Regions from separate parts of the Citrobacter braakii genome, predicted to be linked through region 2. Evidence: riboswitches for the same ligand, from Rfam matches in the RefSeq annotation. Region 2 holds a riboswitch; the other holds the start of a gene.

Region 1 (8,056 bases), 1.6 Mb from region 2:
TTCATGGAGTCGAGTTGCAGACTCCAATCCGGACTACGACATACTTTATGAGGTCCGCTTGCTCTCGCGAGGTCGCTTCTCTTTGTATATGCCATTGTAGCACGTGTGTAGCCCTACTCGTAAGGGCCATGATGACTTGACGTCATCCCCACCTTCCTCCAGTTTATCACTGGCAGTCTCCTTTGAGTTCCCGGCCGAACCGCTGGCAACAAAGGATAAGGGTTGCGCTCGTTGCGGGACTTAACCCAACATTTCACAACACGAGCTGACGACAGCCATGCAGCACCTGTCTCAGAGTTCCCGAAGGCACCAAAGCATCTCTGCTAAGTTCTCTGGATGTCAAGAGTAGGTAAGGTTCTTCGCGTTGCATCGAATTAAACCACATGCTCCACCGCTTGTGCGGGCCCCCGTCAATTCATTTGAGTTTTAACCTTGCGGCCGTACTCCCCAGGCGGTCGACTTAACGCGTTAGCTCCGGAAGCCACGCCTCAAGGGCACAACCTCCAAGTCGACATCGTTTACGGCGTGGACTACCAGGGTATCTAATCCTGTTTGCTCCCCACGCTTTCGCACCTGAGCGTCAGTCTTTGTCCAGGGGGCCGCCTTCGCCACCGGTATTCCTCCAGATCTCTACGCATTTCACCGCTACACCTGGAATTCTACCCCCCTCTACAAGACTCTAGCCTGCCAGTTTCGGATGCAGTTCCCAGGTTGAGCCCGGGGATTTCACATCCGACTTGACAGACCGCCTGCGTGCGCTTTACGCCCAGTAATTCCGATTAACGCTTGCACCCTCCGTATTACCGCGGCTGCTGGCACGGAGTTAGCCGGTGCTTCTTCTGCGAGTAACGTCAATTGCTGTAGTTATTAACCACAACACCTTCCTCCTCGCTGAAAGTACTTTACAACCCGAAGGCCTTCTTCATACACGCGGCATGGCTGCATCAGGCTTGCGCCCATTGTGCAATATTCCCCACTGCTGCCTCCCGTAGGAGTCTGGACCGTGTCTCAGTTCCAGTGTGGCTGGTCATCCTCTCAGACCAGCTAGGGATCGTCGCCTAGGTGAGCCGTTACCCCACCTACTAGCTAATCCCATCTGGGCACATCCGATGGCAAGAGGCCCGAAGGTCCCCCTCTTTGGTCTTGCGACGTTATGCGGTATTAGCTACCGTTTCCAGTAGTTATCCCCCTCCATCGGGCAGTTTCCCAGACATTACTCACCCGTCCGCCACTCGTCACCCAAGGAGCAAGCTCCTCTGTGCTACCGTTCGACTTGCATGTGTTAGGCCTGCCGCCAGCGTTCAATCTGAGCCATGATCAAACTCTTCAATTTAAGTTTGATGCTCGTGAATTAAACTTCGTAATGAATTACGTGTTCACTCAGAGACTTGGTATTCATTTTTCGTCTTGCGACGTTAAGAATCCGTATCTTCGAGTGCCCACACAGATTGTCTGATAAATTGTTAAAGAGCAGTTGCGACGCGCTTTAGCGCTCTGTCGCGAGGTCCCGTATATTACGTCTTCCTCATTCAGAGTCAAGCATTTAATTTTGCTTTTCTCTGCGAGATTCGCAGTGGAACCCCGCTGACCCGGCGGTTTGTAATCCGTTGTTCCGTGTCAGTGGAGGCGCATTATAGGGAGTTATTTCAGGCTGACAAGGGGAAATTTAAAATAATCTTCCGAGTGCCTATTTTTCCACCAGAACAGCCTAAACAGCCAGTTTTTCGAGCGTCTTAAAGCCATAACGCTGCAGCACGGGCAATAATTGTTCGGCTTCTGCCGTCATTGCCATGCAGAATGCGACATTCTCATCAGTTGATTTCGCATCTGGCGCTTCATGTTCTAATAACCAGGCCGTACGACGCGCAATCGCGGCACCAGAATCCACCAGCCGCGTCCCCTCGGGCAGGACCTGTAAAAGTTCTTCCCGTAATAGAGGGAAATGGGTGCATCCGAGCACCACCGTGTCAGGTGGTTCCGACATCCGCAGCCAAGGGCGCAGGACACGACGCAGTTCTTCCAGAGAAACGGTTTCACCATGCAGCTTCGCTTCCGCCAGTTCCACCAGCTCAGCGGAACCCAGCATCGCTATCTGACATTCGTTAGCAAACCGTGCAATCAACTCATGGGTATATGAACGCTTCACCGTTGCACGCGTAGCCAGCAGTCCCACCACACCATTCGCCGTGAGTCGCGCCGCCGGTTTAATGGCAGGCACCACGCCCACAACCGGAAAGGCAAATTTCTCACGTAATGCAGGGAGCGATACCGTGCTTGCTGTATTACACGCGATGACCGCAAGAGAGAGGGGATAGCGCTGCTGGACCGCAGTCACAATCTCAACAACACGTTCGACGATAAACTCCTCGCTCTTCTCTCCATAAGGAAAGGCGACGTTGTCGAAAGCGTATATATAGTGGAGATCCGGCAGAAGACGCCGGATCTCGTCATAGACCGACAACCCACCGACGCCGGAATCAAACACCAGCACAGTGGGGCGCGGATCAGAAAGTGTAGCTGCCAGACAAGGTGTATTCCCGTCCTGCAGTTGCGTAGCCATAAACTGTCTCGTAATCTTTATCGAACAGGTTGGCGATTTTACCACGAACTGTCAGCTGTGAGGTGATTGGATATGACACGCCAAGATCCCACAGGCTAACCCCACCCATTTTTACTGGCTGGTAGGTTACGTAGTCAGTGTCATAACGCGTTCCCAGGTAATGATACGTCAGGCCCCAGTCAAAATCATAAACCTGCCAGTCGAGCTGGTACTTCACCTGGTTTTTAGAACGGCGTGCGAGCGGCTTGTCCGTAATCGCATTGCGCGAATCGACATAATCGTAGCTCAGCGTATGTGCCAACGGCCCGGTATCAAAGTTTGCGGTCGCTTCCACACCTTTAATACGAACTTTACCTTCGTTAAAGTATTTCTCGGTATGCGGGTCGTAATCGATCATGTCGTCAATATCATTACGATATCCGGATACACGCCAGTTCACGCCCGCCGTTAAGCCTTCAAACGCCCCTTCCCATTGCTTACTTTGTTCAGGATCCAGGTTCGAATTACCGTAATAACCATGCAACTGTCCGAGATTAGGCGCTTTGTAAGATGTACCGTAGGACGCAATAAAGCGATAGCCTTCAATAAACTCCCATCCGGCGCTGGTCTGCCATGTGCCATGACGGCCAAACTCGGAGTTATCATCACTGCGCGCCGCACCTTCAAAGGTAAAGTCGCCCAGTTGCTGCAACCCGGTCAGGTAGAGACCCGTATTACGCTGATCGTAACCGTCCGTGACATACCCGGTGCCAGGCGTCGTGGTTTGCTTTTGCCAGTCAACACCTGCGCCTACGTTACCGTGACCAAGCACCATACTGTTGGACCACTGAACATTATATTGCTTCATATCATCCAGTGTGGCCGAGGAGTCATAGCGGCCATAATCCGGATCATAGTTGTAATCTTTACTATGGCTATAGCTGGAAACCAGTTGCGACTGGATAAGCTCGCCATTAAAGCGCAGCCCGGCATCCCAGCTTTGGCTATAGAGCTGACGGGTATCCACTAACGGCGTCCCAGGATAATAATACGCGTCATAATCTGTTCGGTTATCATAGCCGTAGCCGCGAACAAACCCGCTCCATGTATCGGAAAAGTTATGTTCCAGCGCGCCATACAGCGTCTTACTTAAGAAACCGTCTTTGTCGGGCTGAGCCTGAGAGCCAGTGCTACCGTATGCGACAACATCAAAACCTTTGGTATAGGCATAATCGCCCATTAATGTGACGCGCGTATTTTCGCCAAGCTGTTGTTGGGTTGAGACATCATAATTCTGATACCCATTGCTCCCCACACCGGCAGTGAGTTCCGTCCCCGGCTTTTCACGCGTGGTAATGATATTCACCACACCGCCAATCGCATCAGAACCATAAACCGCCGAACGCGGCCCACGAATGTATTCGATACGTTGCACTAACGAGACTGGGAACTGGCTAAGATCGGCTGCGCCGCTAACCCCTGCCAGGTTCAGACGCACGCCGTCAATCAACACCAGCACATGGCTGGCATTGGTGCCGCGGATAGAAATAGACGAATTTTGTCCCATACCACCGTATTGGGCGATATCCACGCCCGGCAGGCGGCGAAGCACATCATTGACGGAAGTGGATTGCCAGCGATCGATATCCTGACGCGTAACAACGGTGATAGGGGCAAGTACAGCGCTACGAGGCTGCTGAAAACGGTTGGCAGTGACGACGAGAGTATCTGGGCTAGTGTCCTGCGCCCAACCCGAAAATGCTGTGACGGACAGCGCCGTGCACAGCAACGATTTTTTAATCATTGTAAAGCATCCACAATATAAGAAGGATGCCGCAGGTCCCACCGATAGTACGCGATGATGAAAACCAGATGCGACGTTAGCCGGCAGGTCTTCGGGCTTGGAGGCAACTTAAAGAGATGATGACTTCCCACGGCAAGCCGCAGTGTCTGCACCAGGTGCGCTCATCTCCTACCTTCCTTACCGCTGCGCGTCAGCTCCAGATTCACACTGGATTCCCTTTTAACTCACTGGACCGGAAAACGGATGCTACAGTTTGTTACAACCTGGTGTCCAGACCGCGCATCACAATATCGGAAATCATCAATGACTGGACATCTGTTGAGCAATCCCTACAATCCCCGCGTACTTTTATTTTTCAGGACGCATCATGACCCCCGAACACCTTCCGACAGAACAGTACGACGCCCAGTTAGCTGAAAAAGTAGTGCGTCTGCAGAGCTTAATGACGCCATTTTATGCACAGGCTCCGGAAGTGTTTCGCTCGCCGGTCAGCCACTACCGTATGCGCGCGGAATTTCGTCTGTGGCATGACGGGGATGATCTGTACCACATCATGTTCGACAGCCAGACCAAAAGCCGTATCCGCGTCGACAGTTTCCCGGCGGCCAGCGAGCTTATCAACACGCTGATGACGGCAATGATCGACGGCGTTCGCAACAACCACGTCCTGCGCCACAAACTGTTCCAGATTGATTACCTCACTACCCTGAGCGATCAGGCGGTGGTATCGATGCTGTACCATAAAAAGCTGGATGATGAATGGCGTCAGGAAGCTGAAGCGCTGCGGGATGCGTTACGGGCGCAAAACCTGAACGTGCATCTGATTGGCCGGGCAACCAAAACCAAAATCGAGCTGGACCAGGATTACATTGACGAACGCTTGCCGGTTGCGGGTAAAGAGATTATCTACCGCCAGGTTGAGAACAGCTTCACCCAGCCGAATGCCGCCATGAATATTCAGATGCTGGAATGGGCGATTGATGTCACCAGGGGATCAAAAGGCGACCTGCTTGAGCTGTACTGCGGCAATGGCAATTTCTCGTTAGCCCTCGCACAAAACTTCAACCGCGTGCTGGCCACTGAAATCGCTAAACCGTCCGTGGCTGCTGCGCAATACAACATTGCGGCTAACCATATTGATAACGTACAAATTATCCGCATGGCGGCCGAAGAGTTTACTCAGGCGATGAACGGGGTTCGCGAGTTCAACCGTTTGCAGGGAATCGATCTGAAGAGTTACCAGTGTGAAACCATTTTCGTTGACCCACCGCGCAGCGGTCTGGACAGCGAAACAGAGAAAATGGTGCAGGCGTACCCGCGAATTCTGTACATCTCCTGTAACCCGGAGACATTGTGTAAGAACCTGGAAACGTTAAGCCAGACGCACAATGTTTCACGCCTGGCTCTGTTCGATCAGTTCCCGTATACGCACCATATGGAGTGCGGAGTATTACTGACCGCCAAGTAAATGATGTCCTGGCCGGGGGCGCTTCGCTTGCCCGGCCTACAAATATTACTCCACGATTTCCTGTCTACGGTTACGCACTTTAAAGCCGATCCAGAACACCAGAATCACCGACAGAACCGCCGGGAAGAAGTTAGAGCCAATATCCGGATATTCAGCGCGCACCACAGTGCTGTACAACAGAACGCCGAGAATAAAACAGGCGGCGGCCAGGCCCGGTAACCCCACAGGCATGGTGCGGTTTTGATAGCGTTGATGCAGACAATAAACCGTCAGCACCAGCGAAATAATTGGGAATACTGAGAATGGCACAATGGAGCTAAACAGCGCCGCAAATGTGCCATTGATCGATAAGCCAGCAACCAGCGCCAGCAGCAGCGTACCTTTATCTTGACCTGACTGTTTCATTGCTCGTCCTTCTCGTTACTCGGAGTGATGCGTCATCTTCTCTTGTTCACGGCGGTACCAATAAAATGCGCCCTTCGCGATCATGCGCAGTTGCAATACCAGCCGTTCTTCCAGCTGTCGACGCTGCTCGGCGCCAACATCCAGTGCTTCTGCCCCGGCGCTGAACACAATGGTGACCATGGCTTCGGCCTGCGCTTCAGTAAACGCACGAGGCATATGGTTTTCGAGTTCGAGATAGTCCGCAAGTTCCGCAATGAAGTGCTGAATTTCACGAGCAACCGCTGCGCGAAACGCTGCGGAGGTTCCCGAACGCTCGCGCAATAATAAACGGAAGGCGTTGGGATTGTTGCCGATGAACTCCATAAATGTTGAGACCGAGGTGCGGATCACACTCCCGCCCTTCGCGATACGCTGACGCGCCTGACGCATCAACTGACGCAGCATCAAACCACTCTCATCCACCATCGTCAGGCCGAGTTCATCCACATCACGGAAATGGCGATAAAACGAGGTTGGCGCAATGCCCGCTTCACGAGCGACTTCGCGTAAACTGAGGCTGGCAAAACTACGCTCAGCGCTGAGTTGACTAAATGCGGCTTCTACCAGCGAACGCCGGGTTTTTTCTTTTTGTTGCGCTCTAACGCCCATCACGATGTCTGAATCCTTCCACATACCTTGCTGGCACTATACCAGAGATTAGGCGGTTGGCATGGCTTTGTGAATGATTGTTTACGCGCAGTTTGTGCTTCGAGTTCGCAAAAAAGCACAACGATAATTGGGTTATCTCGACAACGATGTTACTATTCTGTTGCTTTTATGTATAAGAACAGGTAAGCCTGACCATGTCACATTCCTACGATTACGATGCAATAGTAATAGGTTCCGGTCCCGGCGGCGAAGGCGCTGCAATGGGTCTGGTTAAGCAAGGAGCGCGCGTCGCGGTGATTGAGCGCTATCATAACGTCGGTGGAGGCTGTACCCACTGGGGGACCATCCCGTCGAAAGCCCTCCGCCACGCCGTCAGCCGTATTATTGAATTCAATCAGAACCCACTTTACAGCGACCACTCCCGACTCCTTCGTTCTTCTTTCGCCGATATTCTCAACCACGCTGATAACGTTATTAATCAGCAAACGCGTATGCGGCAAGGATTTTACGAGCGCAACCACTGTGAAATTTTGCAAGGAAATGCCCGTTTTGTTGATGAACACACACTCGCCCTTGAATGCCACGACGGCACGGTGGAAACGCTGACCGCGGATAAGTTCATCATCGCCTGTGGTTCACGCCCCTATCATCCGGTGGATGTCGACTTTTCCCATCCCCGGGTTTATGACAGCGACTCTATCCTGAGCCTGCACCATGAACCCCGCCATGTTTTGATTTATGGTGCGGGAGTAATTGGCTGCGAATATGCGTCGATCTTCCGTGGAATGGACGTCAAAGTTGATTTAATCAACACCCGCGATCGTCTGCTTGCGTTCCTCGATCAAGAGATGTCCGACTCGCTCTCTTACCACTTCTGGAACAGCGGAGTGGTCATTCGCCACAACGAAGAGTACGAGAAGATTGAAGGTTGCGATGACGGCGTCATCATGCATCTGAAATCCGGTAAGAAACTGAAAGCCGACTGCCTGTTGTACGCCAATGGCCGTACCGGTAATACCGATTCGCTGGCGCTGGAAAATATTGGGTTGAAAACCGACAGCCGCGGACAGTTGAAGGTCAACAGCATGTACCAGACGGCGCTGCCGCACGTGTATGCCGTAGGAGATGTGATCGGCTATCCGAGTCTGGCATCGGCGGCCTACGATCAGGGACGCATTGCCGCCCAGGCATT
Region 2 (8,056 bases):
AGAGACCCTCTCGCTGTCCGGTTGTGGGTCGATAAGCGTATGCCAGTCGGCACTTCTGGCAGTAATAATCTCATCCTGGGTGCGATGGTGAATAAGAATCAGCTTTCCCTGCCATACGCGTCTGACGGTTTGTCCAGCAGCAACCCCCGCAAGAGAGACATCAATCGGTTCATTTTCCGCAAGAGTCTTCTCATCCGGGCCGAGGGCCGAAACCAGCGGCCAGACGGCAGCAGCGACGCCTGCCGCACCGACGAATTTTGTCAGTTTACACAGGCATTCCCGGCGCTGTTCCTGGATTTCGCCATCTGCAAGTTTATTCTCTGTCACCTCTAATTTCTCCCTGAGTATCGCGGATTAACGTTTGTCGATACGCGCGTAAATTTCCTGAAAGCGCTTATCAGCAATACCCGGCGCTTTGAATGCCCGATAGCTTGCTGGTAACTGGGCATCTCCTACCTTAATCAGCATCACCATGCCCTGAGCGTAATGTGGTGTACATTTGATGCCGTAAAATCCGGCATTGTCATAAGTTACTTCGATCTCTTCATCTATTTTTCCCAAAAAACCGGGATAGTTAGCCGGAGACAATTCAGCGATTGAAGCCGCGTTGTGGCTCTTATGTTTACGGATAAACTTCACCGTATCCCCGGGCTGGATCTCCAGATAATCCGGCTCATAGACCATTGGTCCCGCAGACCCACGATTTTTCATCAAAACGTCGTGAGTTTGTGCGAAGGTTGAAGAGGCGAGGGCGAGTAAACATAAAACTTTCAGACTCTGTTTGAGATATTTCATCGATTCTTCCTTAAAATTCATCAGGTCTTTGATAACGGATAAAACAGTTTTCAGCGCCAGTTTCATGTTCAACAATGGCGTCGATACCAAACCAGGCATGGAGGTTTTCACGGGTAAACACGGCGCAAGGAGTCCCCTGCATCGCCATATGCCCGGATGTCATGACGATGATGCGATCGCAAAACATCGCGGCATGATTGAGGTCGTGCAGAGCGGCAATGACCGTGAGCTTTTCACGTTTAACCAGACTAAGCAGGCCAATCTGATGTTGAATGTCGAGATGGTTGGTGGGTTCATCCATCAGTAACAACTGCGGCTGCTGCGCCAGCGCCCGGGCGATATGCAGGCGCTGTTTTTCTCCCCCGGAAAAGGTATGCCAGCATCGGTGCTGTAATTCACGGAGATCGACCTTCTCCAGCATAGTTTGCACGATATCGTCATCTTTGGCGGACCAGGGCGAGAGCAGGCTAAGCCAGGGCGTCCGCCCCAGAGAAACGGCTTGTAAAGCGGTAAGACGCTCGCTGGTTTCTGCCTGTTGTTCGACCAGCGCCACCCGCTGCGCAAGGTGACGGCGCGAATAATGCTGGAGCGCCTTTTGCTGCAGGGTGATACGCCCGGAAGTTGGCTTCAGCAAACCGGCCAGCAGTGAAATCAGTGACGTTTTGCCCGAGCCGTTGGGACCGATGATGCCGACAAACTCGCCGGGCGTTACGCTGAGTGAAATATCTTCAACAATCGTCTTACCTTTTACCTTCCAGTACAAATTACAGGCTTCAATAACGACTTGCGCAGAGGTAACGAGTGGCTGTACGAGATTCACCGTCATTTGTTCTGGTTTCCTCTAATCAGAATGATTGAAAACGCAGGAGCGCCAACCAGAGCCGTGATCACGCCTATTGGGAGTACCTGACCGGGTAGTAACGTGCGGGAAATAACATCAGCGATAATGAGGAAAATAGCTCCGGTAAGCGCACTAACCGGCAGCAGTCGATGATGCTGGTTGCCGACCAGCAGACGAGCAGCATGAGGGATCACCAGACCGACAAAGCCGATCGCACCCACAATGGAGACCATAATCGCCGTCATGCCGGTGACGGCGGCAATCAGTACTGCACGGGTACGTTTTACCGGGATGCCCAGCGATGCCGCAGACTCCGCGCCAAAGGAGAAAGCATCAAGATGGCGGGCATAACAGAAGCACAGCGCGATACCGACCAGAGCGGTAGGAATGGCTAAGACTACATCGGGCCAGCGTACACCGCTCAAATTGCCCAACAGCCAGAACATAATACCGCGTGCTTGCTCGGCGTTTGCTGAGCGGGTGATGATAAGCGATGTAATCGCATTGAAAAGCTGGGAGCTGGCGATCCCGGCAAGGATGATTTGGGTTGTTACACCCCCACCTTGTCTACCGCCAGCGGCCATCGCCAATAGCGCAACGAACAGAAATGCCGTCAGCGCACCAATGAAAGCGCCCAATGACATACTGATGATGCCAGCCCCAAGTCCAGTGAGAGCAATCAGCACCGCCCCGGTGGACGCTCCGGCAGAAATCCCCAGTAGATAGGGTTCGGCGAGCGCATTGCGTAGCAGCGACTGTAACACTACGCCGGAAACAGCCAGGCACGCGCCGCAACTGGCCGAGACCAGCGCTCGGGTCAGGCGGTAGTTCCAGACGATCCCTGCATCCAGCGCATCGACAGGATAGTGTGTATCAAAAAGATGATTTGCCAGCGTGCTGAGAACATGCTGCCAGGGGATAAGCGTTTCGCCGATGGAAATCCCCGCCAGCAGCACGCCACACATTAGCGCACTGACCCAAACGGCATGCCCACTGACTCTCACCGCAAGCTGACCAACAGCGCGACGCATCCTGCGTGAATCACTCATGATTATCTGCGTTCCTGAGTAACGGAGATGCGCTATACCGTGTGAGGATATAGCGCAAAACGTAGATTAATGAGCAGCCTGCGGATGTGCTAAGCCATATTCAACAAGGGCATCAGCCAGTTTTTCCACACCATCAATAGTTCTGATCCCGGCATTCATGGTCTGTACGTCAATGACCGGTAGATGGTTTTCCTTGACGGCAGGAACCAGTTTGGCGACAGGATCGGACTTGAGGTATTCCATCTTGACCTTCCAGTCATCCGCCGGGAAACGGCGACGGCTCATCTCACCGAGCACAATGAGTGAAGGATTCGCTTTTGCGATGGTTTCCCAACCCACCGTTGGCCACTCTTCAGCAGAATCAATCACATTCTTCACTCCCAGCGTTTGGGCGATCCATGCCGCCGGACCAAACTTCCCGGCAACGTAAGGGTCAAGCTGGAGGTCGGCGCTTGAGAACCAGAACACGGCGGAAACATTCTCATCCATTCCGGTAATTTTGTTTTTCGCTGCGGCTTCACGTGCTTTAAGGCTGGCAATCAGCGCCTCGCCTTTATCCTGAACATCGAAGATTTTCGCCAGATCGGCGACTTCCTGATACACCATGGCAATATCAAACATGCCCTTACGGACACCATCACCACCATCTTCGTTATCTTTCGCACAGTCAGCTGGCGCGGTGTAAACGGGAATTTTTAGTTCACTAAACTGTTCGTAAGAGGCAACCGTGCCAGCAGGGCCGATTTGCCACTCAAACTGACTGGCGATCAGATCCGGTTTTTTCGCCACGATCCCTTCAAAACTTGGAATATTTTGCGCGATAACGGCGACTTTTTCGTTTGCTGTTTTATAAGCCTCCAGTACCGGGCCAAACCACAGCGAAGTACCCACGACGCGATCGGCCAGCCCCAGTGAATAGAGAATCTCGGTACTGTTCTGACCCACCGTCGCCACGCGCGTTGGTGCCTGATTGAAGGTAATATCGCGGCCACAGTTTTTAATCGTCAGAGGATATTCGGTTTTTGCTGCCTCGGAAAAACCGGAAGTAAGCAGGAGAGCAGTCGTGCCAAAAATAGCCAGAAGCGTTTTTTTAGAGAAGTAAAAGGTAGAATTAGCGTGCATTATCATCGTCCCGTTGATGCCAGAATCTTAAGGTCTGGTCATGGCTTATTTCATTCCATATATCGGGAGGAGACATGAAGATAGATGACATTGAATCGTGAAATTTAAGAATGAAGATATGCAAAAAATGCAAATAAGCTTTACTCAGCCAAAATCTTATTCATAAATACACTACCGCTTGCGTCAAATAATTCATCCCATGGACCATCCCGTCCACTCAATGGCATATACCTTTGACAGCAGGTCTCCTGACTCACGGTAATCAGAATATCGGCCTTCCCATAAAGATGAACTTTACAGTGACCTGTGGTTTATGAGCCACACAGGGATATTCTGCATCCGCCTACAGTTGCGGGGGCAGTTATGGAATTGAATTGAATAATTCTCACCATATTCCTATTCATATACAAAAATGTAATGAAATGCTGTCGAAAGCGACTCTAGCGGCAATTGTTAACAAGGTCAACCATAGAGGGCAAGAGATGAAAGGCAGTGGTGTGGGGAAAAATACCCATTTAATACAGTGAGTTATGATTTTGTTGGTTACTGCGATGTTGTAAATGAAAATAGCAACAGGAAGCTAAATGAGAATTGGTTGATATTGATCAAATTACACGCATGCTGAAATTTCTGTGTATGAAACATATTGATCACCATCAAAAGTTCCGCATATCAGCGCTTGACACTTTTTTGTGTACTCTCCATATGTACCAATTGCCACTCATCCTGCATATCCATAATCACATTAAAATTGTTACGCAACCAGAAATAATACCCTCCGGGTAAAAAATGATGTGTGTGGAGATACAAAGTCTTATATTGATGTTTCTGACAGAATACCTCAGCTAAAGCAAACAACTGACTTCCGATCCCCTGTCTGCGGTAGCGCTCATCCACGTAGCAACGACAAATTTCCGCCGTTTCAGACAAGTTATAGCGACCACGTAGTTCAGTAATACGATCATCATATTGACATACCGCCAGTGTAGCGATTAATTCCTGGTTTTCACTCCACGCGCAAAGTAATGAATTCCTTTCCTGCAAGATATACTGTTGTTCGAGATCAAAGAGATCTTCTTCGGCAGAAGGCATGGCTCTACCGGCATTGAAGAATAAATTAAGATGCTCAACAAGAAACGACTGAACAGCAGGAATATCGGCGGGAGTCATCTCACTAAACCTAAATGGGATCATGGCAGCATAACTCAAATTTAGAACGGAAAATGATAATAACAATAAGACCACTTTAAAAACAATATTGAGCAGTAGGAGACAGACTCGCAATTGCATACGGAGCTATTCTCATTACGGGTTATAAATGGGTGTTTGGGCGGTCTCCACAGAGTGCAATCAAGCAGAAACACTTAACAAAATTCTTCGCGCAGAAGGTCAGGCTGTCGCGAGAACTAAGGATTTCAGCGTCTTCTTGGGACAGAAAAAAGAATTGCATCTTATTGGGCTGCCAGGCATTTGCAACTGGGGCTGCATTTTTTCTTCATTACCTGAAGTGCCCTTATAGAAAAGCATCTGACATTTTGTTTTTGAAAACGACGTCTCAAAACATGTCTGTATTCATTCTCTAAGCAGAATATTATAGAAACTAAATTATGAGTGGTAAGAGTAAATGTCACAACAAGGTGATTTACAATATGGATTATTTCATGCTGTAATAGTTGATTAAGGTTAGGGTTTAGAGTATCTTTAATCTAATCGTACATTTTCAAATAAAAGCAGATAATAACAGTATGAAAATCAGACTCTATAATTTTTCAGAAGACACAAATGAAGTTTTTGTTTTTAGATGGACTCGGAAGCACTATGAATTTTGCATGGATAACGATATCTTTTTGAATCATAGAGGTAAGAAAGTTTATAAAGAAAGAAATTTGTTACTGTTCTCGAAAGGTGACAAAATTAGAATTGAAGCTGATGTTATTGCTGAACAATATTCCACAATGCCAGTAAAAAGTTTTTCTAGCGTTGGTGCGTTTTCATTTCCAACCTGTTATTTTCCGGGTAATGTAAATATCGGAAGATTTTGTAGTATTGCATCAAACGTAAAAATCATGGGAGGGAACCATCCTATGAATCGTTTTACAACTCATATGCTTACTTATAATGGCGAGTTTGATAAATATGCTGCCAACGAGTTCGGACAAAACTGGGTATTGAAACCATTTATTACAAAGCCTAAAAATACAACGATTGGTAATGATGTCTGGATTGGCAATGATGTCGTTTTAAAAGGTGGTATTTCAATTGGTGATGGTGCTGTTGTTGCAGCAAATTCCGTTGTTACTAAAGATGTGCCTCCATATGCTATTGTCGCAGGGGTTCCTGCGAAAATTATCAAATACAGATTTGAGTCAGATATTATTGAACAGTTGTTAAAAATAAAATGGTGGAACTATAATTACACCGATTTACCCGATAACAGCAAGTGTGATGATATTATAAATTTTGTCACTGAAATGAGCACGTTGATATCGAATGGCACTATAAAAGAAAAAGCATATAAAAAATTTAATCTTACCGAAATATTTACAACTCTTTAGTTAAATATGTCATTGTTGGGACTATTATCCGGCGCAAGCAAAATGAGATAAGGACAACACGATGATAAAAGTTAGCATCTCGCTAGCGATGAGCGTCTTGCCATTGTCAGCATATGCAGCAACGACCGGACTAACCAGCCCGGCACCGAGCGTCTGTGTAGAAACGATCGCTATTTCGGGCCAGATGGTAAGCGTAGCGGGAAAGTGAATACTCGTTACACCGCTCTATTGTTCAGACAGAACGATAAATCCTGATAGTCCTGCGCGCTTTCCCTGCCTGCGCGGCGGGGACGCCGTTTTCTGCTTTTCCATCTGCCCGCAACACTAACTCTCAGAAATGAGAGGCCGATCCTCTGAGCAGGACTTTTGTCCTCAATCCTCTGCAAACCGCTGGTTACAATCCCTGCATATCTTCAATACCCATAATTCAGGAATTGTTATGACTGCACATATTAATGCTAAAGCGGGTGATTTTGCGCCAACCGTTATTATGCCGGGCGATCCGCTTCGCGCTAAGTTTATTGCCGAAAATTATCTAATGGATTACCGCGAAGTCACCAATGTACGCAATATGCTGGGCTATACCGGTCTTTATTTTGGGCAACCTGTTTCGGTGATGGGACATGGCATGGGTATACCGTCAATGACGCTTTATGCTCATGAACTGGTACATGATTTCGGTGTACAGAGAATTATTCGTGTCGGCAGTCTGGGGGCAACACAACATCATGTCAAAATGCGAGATATTATTCTTGCCATCGCCGCCGGAACGGATTCCATCACAAATTTAAAACGTAGCGCGGGCTACACGATGGCGACATCTGCCCATTTTCCATTATTGCAGCAGGCGTGGGCATTGGCGCAGAAGGCCGGTATTGACGTTAAAGTCGGCAATGTCTTCAGTGGCGATCTTTATTACGATCCTGACGAAAATTTAATACCTGCACTGGAAAAGTTTGGTGTGCTGGGTGTGGATATGGAAGTGGCAGGGTTATACGCTTTAGCGCATCAGTTTAATATTGAAGCGTTGGCTATATTAACCGTATCCGATCATTGCCTGACAGGAGAAGAAACAACGGCGGAAGAACGGCAGTTAACCTTTAAAAATATGATAGAGCTGGCGCTAAATACAGCTGTTACGGCTTAGCATCAGCATTTAAATGAACCAATCAGAGATGGCATTATATGAAGAATAAAATAGCACTTACGCTGATTAGTTTTCTGGCAAATTTTATTATGGCAGGATTTGCCAGTCAGTTTGGCATGCTGATTGAACCGATTGCAGTACGCTACAGTGCCGATGTGAATACCGTCGCCTCGATATTTTCGTTGCTTAACGGTGGGGCGTTAGCTGGGACCATTGCCGCCTTTTTCCTGATTGAGAAAATCGGCGTTAAGCGTATGACGCTCATTATCTATTCGATAGTGTTCCTCTGCGCTCTGGCAATGCACTTAAGCCCTGGCTTATGGCCGGTGATGGTCGCCATGACCCTGGTGGGTTTCTGCGGCGGGATTGGTCTGTGCGTGGCCGGAACGATCGTGGTTTCGGTTTGGCAGGATCGCATTCAAAGTACGATGCTGGTGGTGCAGGACGCCACCTTTAACGTCGCGGGCGTAGTTTTCCCGCTGATTACCACCTTCGCCCTGACGCACAATATGTCGTGGAGTTACAGCTATCTGAGCGTAGGCATAGT

Evidence for each region. Region 2 has a riboswitch for cobalamin ahead of GFC06_RS19335 (ABC transporter substrate-binding protein). Riboswitches for the same ligand answer to the same signal wherever they lie in the genome.
Region 1: another riboswitch for cobalamin. It lies ahead of btuB (TonB-dependent vitamin B12 receptor BtuB); the one in region 2 lies ahead of GFC06_RS19335 (ABC transporter substrate-binding protein).

Annotation. Positions count from the first base shown of each region.
Region 1 covers NZ_CP045771.1:715,717-723,772, forward strand. The annotation lists rRNA gene GFC06_RS03270 (16S ribosomal RNA) at 1-1,333, opposite strand, end outside; gene murI (glutamate racemase) at 1,709-2,560, opposite strand; gene btuB (TonB-dependent vitamin B12 receptor BtuB) at 2,505-4,343, opposite strand; cobalamin riboswitch at 4,409-4,595, opposite strand; gene trmA (tRNA (uridine(54)-C5)-methyltransferase TrmA) at 4,711-5,811, shown strand; gene GFC06_RS03290 (YijD family membrane protein) at 5,857-6,216, opposite strand; gene fabR (HTH-type transcriptional repressor FabR) at 6,232-6,867, opposite strand; gene sthA (Si-specific NAD(P)(+) transhydrogenase) at 7,059-8,056, shown strand, end outside.
Region 2 covers NZ_CP045771.1:4,079,524-4,087,579, reverse strand. The annotation lists gene petA (ubiquinol-cytochrome c reductase iron-sulfur subunit) at 1-327, opposite strand, end outside; gene GFC06_RS19350 (pseudoazurin) at 355-795, opposite strand; gene GFC06_RS19345 (ABC transporter ATP-binding protein) at 806-1,621, opposite strand; gene GFC06_RS19340 (FecCD family ABC transporter permease) at 1,618-2,685, opposite strand; gene GFC06_RS19335 (ABC transporter substrate-binding protein) at 2,752-3,807, opposite strand; cobalamin riboswitch at 4,029-4,252, opposite strand; gene GFC06_RS19330 (GNAT family N-acetyltransferase) at 4,480-5,001, opposite strand; gene GFC06_RS19325 (CatB-related O-acetyltransferase) at 5,553-6,362, shown strand; partial or broken gene GFC06_RS23455 (YcgJ family protein) at 6,510-6,617, shown strand; gene deoD (purine-nucleoside phosphorylase) at 6,802-7,509, shown strand; gene tsgA (MFS transporter TsgA) at 7,548-8,056, shown strand, end outside.